One region of the Serratia aquatilis genome, then DNA from elsewhere that is predicted to be linked to it. Evidence: predicted binding sites of a transcription regulator. Region 1 holds the regulator's gene; each other region holds the start of a gene.
What was found. The regulator LexA, encoded in region 1, represses DNA repair genes until DNA is damaged. The targets are predictions, from matches to a motif close to TNCTGTATGTACATACAGNA.
Positions count from the first base shown of each region.

Region 2: SAQUA_RS15035 (DNA translocase FtsK 4TM domain-containing protein) is a predicted target of LexA. The motif match lies at 1,070-1,089, and genes of this name have one in related genera.
Region 3: SAQUA_RS12620 (metal-dependent hydrolase) is a predicted target of LexA. The motif match lies at 1,025-1,044, and genes of this name have one in related genera.

Region 1 covers NZ_CP173186.1:449,890-452,164, reverse strand. Annotated here, with positions in the region: gene dinF (MATE family efflux transporter DinF) at 1-293, opposite strand, end outside; gene lexA (transcriptional repressor LexA) at 590-1,198, opposite strand; gene SAQUA_RS01985 (diacylglycerol kinase) at 1,316-1,690, opposite strand; gene plsB (glycerol-3-phosphate 1-O-acyltransferase PlsB) at 1,930-2,275, shown strand, end outside.
Region 2 covers NZ_CP173186.1:3,321,237-3,323,511, forward strand. Annotated here, with positions in the region: gene SAQUA_RS15035 (DNA translocase FtsK 4TM domain-containing protein) at 1-1,004, opposite strand, end outside; gene lrp (leucine-responsive transcriptional regulator Lrp) at 1,125-1,619, opposite strand.
Region 3 covers NZ_CP173186.1:2,801,880-2,804,154, forward strand. Annotated here, with positions in the region: gene hxpB (hexitol phosphatase HxpB) at 1-659, shown strand, start outside; gene SAQUA_RS12620 (metal-dependent hydrolase) at 1,067-1,615, shown strand; gene SAQUA_RS12625 (L-cystine transporter) at 1,797-2,275, shown strand, end outside.

The sequences.
Region 1 (2,275 bases):
AAAAATGGTTGCATAAAAGCGCGTGCCAATTTCAGTGGGTCTTGTGCTCCCAACGCCTGTGCTGTGAGGCCGGTAGTGCTCATGCGCAAAAACAGCATTAGCATAAACAGGAAGCTGGTCACCATTGAACCGACGGCGACACCACCAAGATAGCTCGGGCTGTCAAGATGACCGATAACGGCTGTATCCACCAGGCCAAGCAAGGGAACCGTTATATTGGAAAAGATCATCGGCAGTGCCAGACGCCACAGGGCTTTATCGGTATCACTGGTGAAAGCAGAAAACAGGCGCATAGCGATATGTTCCCGAGGAAAGTAAGTTGGATAGGGGTTCAGAAAAGATATCGCCCCAGAGCTAGCTGGGGCGATATATCCGTCATCTTTCAATCAGCCGCTTTAATGGCCGTAACCTGAAACATGCCGGCAGATAAAATGGGCGGCTACATACTCTAAATAATTCGAGTTGCAAGAAGGCGGCAACGCAACGAATCCCCAGGAGCTTACGCAAGTCAAGTGACTGGGGTGAGTGAGGAAAGCCAACGCACATGCACATGCAACTTGAAGTATGGCGAGTATATCGGTTGTAACGCTTAAATCCAGTTACCGTTGCGGATCACGCCAACGGCCAAGCCTTCGATAGTAAAATTCTGCTGACGCAGATCAACGACTATCGGCTGAAAGTCACTGTTTTCAGGCAGTAGCTCAACAACGTTACCGTGCTTCTTCAAGCGTTTTACAGTGACTTCGTCTTCAATACGGGCGACAACTACCTGGCCGTTACGCACATCCTGGGTTTTATGCACCGCCAGCAAATCACCGTCGAGAATGCCAATATCGCGCATTGACATACCGCTAACGCGCAACAGGAAATCGGCATTAGGTTTGAATAGGGAAGGATCGACTTTAAAGTACCCTTCGATATGTTGCTGAGCCAGTAGAGGCTCACCTGCCGCGACACGGCCAACCAAAGGCAACCCCTCTTCTTCTTCCATCAGCAAGCGGATACCACGAGAGGCACCGGAGACGATCTCGATTACGCCTTTGCGGGCCAGCGCCTTCAGATGCTCTTCAGCAGCATTTGGCGAACGGAACCCCAGACGTGTTGCGATCTCGGCACGCGTCGGTGGCATACCCGTTTGAGAAATATGATCGCGAATCAGGTCATAGACCTCTTGCTGTCTGGTCGTTAGTGCTTTCATTCCGCCCCCTGTTTGTTTATACAGTCTTGCTGTGAGTATATACAGGTAACTCTTGATTGGGAACCTAAGAATGAATAAAAATCAGGGATTAGCGCCCCCATTGACAACATTATCGCTTCAGTTTCCAACGAAATGCAGCCAAAGCACCGAGCCCCAAACAAACAACGCCAGAATAATCGCCAACGATACCGCCGCAGAGCCCATGTCTTTTGCTCGCCCTGATAATTCGTGATAGTCCGTCCCGATACGATCAACCACAGCCTCAATAGCACTGTTGAGTATTTCGACAATCATCACCAGCAGCACCGAACCAATTAATAAAATGCGCGCTATCGCCCCGACATCCAGCCAGCTCGCCAGTATGATAGCCAGCACGGCGGCAACCAGTTCCTGACGGAATGCGGCTTCATTGTGCCAGGCGGCGGATAACCCTTTATATGAATAACCCACGGCTTTGACGATACGCTTCAGGCCAGTTGCTTGATTTGCCATGTTAAGAGCACCTTTTACAGAGGTAAGTGATATAGCCACCATCATTCAGGCTGCGGGCTTATGACTTGCTATTTACTGAGTAACGCAGTGGTCAGTGCTGCAAGCTGGCATGCATGCGGTATAATCTAGTTAAGTCTATCCTTTGCCCTTGATGGCTCTGGATTTCCCAACACCAAAGACCCATTTTCCGGTTTCTGGTATGCTTGCGGCGGATTGCTAACAAGAGGCTTCATGTTGTTATGTCAGGTTGGCGTATAATTTATTATAAGTTATTGAGTTTACCAATGAAACTGTTGGTAAAAAGTAAGGTTATCCCTTCAGATCCGGTCACGGAGTTAGGGTTGGATCCCTCTCGGCCGATTTTGTACGTTTTACCCTATAATTCCAAAGCGGATTTGTTGACTCTGCGCACCCAGTGCCTGGAGCAAGATCTGCCCGACCCCCTTAAACCGCTCGAAATCGATGGCACCATTCTGCCTAGCCACGTGTTTATTCACGATGGTCCGCGTGTATTCCGTTATTACACGCCTAAAGAAGAGTCGGTAAAACTGTTCCATGATTATCTGGACCTGCATCGTAGCAACT
Region 2 (2,275 bases), 2.6 Mb from region 1:
TCTTCAGGGATCTCAAAAGAGTAAAGCGGTGGTATGCCCTGCTCCAAGACCGGCGTTAATGGATGCTGGCTGACAGAGGCCGGGGCTACAGGCGCAGTGGTTACTGGCATCTGAGCTGAAACCTTAGGCATCAGCGGAATGTCAGTGTCAACGGGTACGCTTTCAACCGCGGGGAGTTCATCATGACTACTGGCACGCAAGCCACTTAGCAACGGATCGACTGTCTCTTCCGCCACTTTCCTGACAGCTTCAGACACTGAAGGGGCAGAGAACAACACATCATCATCTGCTAATTCCTCAGCGGGCAGAGCCACAACCGTCTCTTTGCCCTTTGGCTCTGGCTCATCATCAATCACCCGATCATCATCGTGGTAACGCTCCTCACGACGTGAACGATTGGTCATGAAGGTAGCGGCCCCCAGAACGACTCCACCGATCTTTTCTGCAATCACCAGCCACGACCAGCCGGTAAACAGCGTCAAACCTACGGCCCAAATGCAAAGCAATGCCAACGTAGCTCCGATACCATTGAACCATGGCAACATAGCGCTACTCAGCAAGCTGCCAATCACACCGCCGGAAGCAAAGTAATAGAGATCATCGACGTTCAGTGCCGCAAGGCCACAGGAAGTGAGCACTAGCGCAAGTGTGCCAATCAGGCGTAACGCGAGCGCAAAATAATCGACATAACCGCTTTTGTCACGTTGACGATAACCCGCCCAGCAGAAAATCAGCATGATAGGGGGTATCGCGTAGGCGAGTACACCGAAGGTGAAGAACAGTGTGTCGGCCAACCATGCACCAACAGTGCCCCCCAGATTGTGGATAGGCTCATGCCAGGCAGTCTGCGACCAACTGGGATCAGAAGGGTCAAAACTGACCAGTGCAGCGATGAGGTAAACGGCAAAAATGGAAACCACGATAAACACAGCTTCAAGCAAACGCCGCCCGCTACTGAGTTTTTTCAAGGTTACTTCTTTATCTTCTGTATATTCCTGGCTCAAGAAAGGCACTCCAGGTTCCTGTTAGCTGGCATAGTAGAGACGCCGAGAATCTTCCTCGGCGCCAAAACTGTATGAATGAACAGGAGTGTAACGAATTTATTCAGGTTTTGCACCTGCGCCTTACCGTGTTTTAATCACCAGACGGTTACTCTGTTTCACTTCTTCCATTACGACGTAAGTTCGGGTGTCATTAACCCCCGGCAAACGTAACAAAGTCTCACCTAATAATTTGCGGTAAGCAGACATATCCGGCACGCGGGTTTTCAACAAGTAGTCGAAATCACCGGAAACCAGATGACATTCTTGAATTTCTTCAAGTTTCTGCACCGCCGAGTTGAATTGCTCAAACACATCTGGAGCGCCACGGTTCAGCGTGATTTCCACGAAAACCAACAAAGAGGCATCAAGATAATGTGGGTTGAGCAATGCGGTATAGCCATGAATAAAGCCTTGACGTTCCAGACGACGCACACGTTCCAAACATGGGGTTGGGGATAACCCTACGCGCTTCGAAAGCTCGACGTTCGAAATTCGCCCATCCTTCTGTAACTCATTGAGGATGTTACGATCGATACGGTCAAGATCTTTACCCGGGCGTTTTTTAGTGTCTACCATTATTATTGTCTCTCTTATGTTCTTCCCTGCACTTGCACACCCTAGCCAACATCAATGTGCGAGGGATTGTTCCAAGCGAAGACCCGATACCAATATTAAGCGGCTATTCCACATATCAACCGCCATAGTCCTTGTTTACTACCATCATCCGCCGTTATCCAGCCTGCCTATCCACCCTGGATAACCAATTCGAAGGATGTTTTTGTTAAGAAACAAACTCTCCGCCAACCGCAAAACCCGCACTCACCTGATACCCCGAAGCAATTTTCAGCCTCGTTGTTGTAAATACATTCGATTTGCTACCGGTATGGGGATAATTTCTTCTTCCTATGATGTTTTCGCAAATGCGCAGCGGATTGTCAAAGTAAAAGAAGCAAAATCAGTAGAACGTACCGTCAGAAAAAATGCGCACCTGATTTTCAGTTAGGAATAAACCTGATAAAAAGTGAGCCGATTAGTTGCACAATCCAGGCAGGAACAGGGTTTTTCACCGCTTACCGTATAAAAGTCATCACCAGCTGTTAATCTACCCACACCTTGTTACCGGGGTTCGCCGCTACGAAGGATTGATAGGCCACTACTATCGAACAAATCGTTAACAACATGCTCAGATGCTTTTTTTACTGCTGTATTTTCCCTACAATCGCTAACATTGT
Region 3 (2,275 bases), 2.4 Mb from region 1:
ATTTGCAGCGTATCGAAACCGCTATTTTTGACATGGATGGTTTATTGATAGATTCAGAACCCTTATGGTTGCAAGCGGAGCTGGATATTTTTGGCTCACTGGGACTGGATCTGTCAGATCGCGACAAACTGCCAGATACGCTAGGCCTACGCATCGATTTGGTGGTCAAAATGTGGTACCAAACCATGCCGTGGCAGGGTATTTCTCAACAAGAGGTAGCTGAGCGGATCATTGAACGCGCTATCGATTTGGTCAGAGAAAAGCGCCCTCTGTTACCCGGAGTGCAGCAATCGTTGGAACTGTGCCGTAGCCTGGGGCTAAATATCGGTCTCGCCTCTGCGTCTCCCTTGCATATGCAACAGCAAGTTTTGAAAATGTTTGAGCTTGAAAGTTATTTTGATCAACTGGTATCAGCGGAATACTTGCCATACAGCAAGCCGCACCCGGAAGTTTACCTGATTGCGGCCGAGCGCTTGGGTAGTGCGCCTGAGCACTGTATCACGCTTGAAGACTCTTTCAACGGCATGATTGCTACCAAAGCTGCGCGCATGAAATCAATCGTTATTCCTGCGCAAGAGTATAGCCATGATCCTCGCTGGGCCCTGGCTGACTATAAACTACCGAGCCTTGAGCATTTAACCGCCATTCATCTGTCATAACTCTGGCGCAATGCTGTTCAAAACGTTACTAATATTAAGTGTTTCTGCTTTTATTACCTGAATTAAATAATTAATTAAAACGACGTTTCATTTTTATTGAATTTATACGCCGTTTCAAATATGCTGACTGAGTGAAGAAAACACCGGGCGATCTGTGACACTGTCACTGCCACACAGAGCCAACTGGTAGCCTGGTGTTTTCTTCATGACTTGAACTCCCAGAAATCCTCCCGTTCACTTTGCCATCAACCAAGTTACAACTTCTCTTCTTATGGCAAGCCATCTTCTATGTAGCCGATGGTATCAATGCCTAAATAACTATTTGTTACAGGGTAACTACTTTCACAACTGTAAAAATTCCCATATACTGGATATATTAACAGTTTGGTATCCAGGATAGAGCATTAATGACCGCGGAAGGACATCTCATTTTCTCTGTTGCTTGCGCGATTTTCGCCAAAAAAGCAGAGGTGACGCCTGAACTCGCCAATGGCGACTGGTGGCGGATTATTCCTGCCGCCCTTCTAACTTCATTGTTACCCGACATCGATCACCCAAAATCAGTGTTAGGCCAGCGCTTGCGCTGGATAGCCATCCCCATATCACGTGCCTTTGGTCATCGCGGTTTTACTCACAGCCTACTGGCAATCGCCGGTGGTATGATGTTATTTCAGCTAGACGTCCCCCGCAGTTGGCCAATACCCGCCGATGCGCTACACGCCATGATTATTGGGTACTTCAGCCATCTCCTGGCCGATATGCTTACTCCCGCAGGTGTCCCTCTACTGTGGCCGTGCCGTTGGCGCTTCTGCGTCCCCTTGCTGAACTCACAAAAAGGTAACCAGTTAGAACGAGTCCTATGCCTGTGCCTGGTTGCTTTTGCCATCTATTGGCAAGGTGATTACACATTCCCTGTGCAGTCATATTTTGAGCAAATAAAAAATATCCGGCTGTGAAGCTGATGAAGTGGTGATTTATTGCTCTTTTTTGTGATTATCTAACCAAATTAATCAAAAAAATTATATTAAATTCCATTCGGATATAAGTGGGCCTATGGGCAAGCTGTTACGATATTTACATTGCTACACATGGTGCGTAGCTCGTTGACTTAAAGAAAAGAAGATTGGAGAAATGGGGATGAATCTACCGCTCGTATTAAACGTGCTGGTTTTTATTGCGCTCCTTTTGCTGCTGGCGCAAACCCGCCATAAGCAATGGAGTCTGGCAAAGAAAGTGTTGGTCGGCCTGGTTATTGGCGTCGTGTTCGGCTTGGCACTGCAGCTGATTTATGGCTCAGAGGATCCCGTTCTTAAAGCATCTATTGGCTGGTTTAATATTGTCGGTAACGGCTATGTACAACTGCTGCAAATGATCGTAATGCCTCTGGTATTCGTCTCTATTCTGAGCGCGGTAGCCAAGCTGCACAACGCATCTTCCCTGGGCAAGATCAGTTTCCTGACTATCGGTACCCTGCTCTTTACTACGCTGATCGCTGCGCTGGTGGGCGTATTGGTAACCAATCTGTTTGGGCTTTCTGCCAGTGGCCTGGTCCAAGGGACTCAGGAAACGGCACGTCTGTCGGCAATTGAAAGCAACTATGTCGGCAAAGTTGCCGA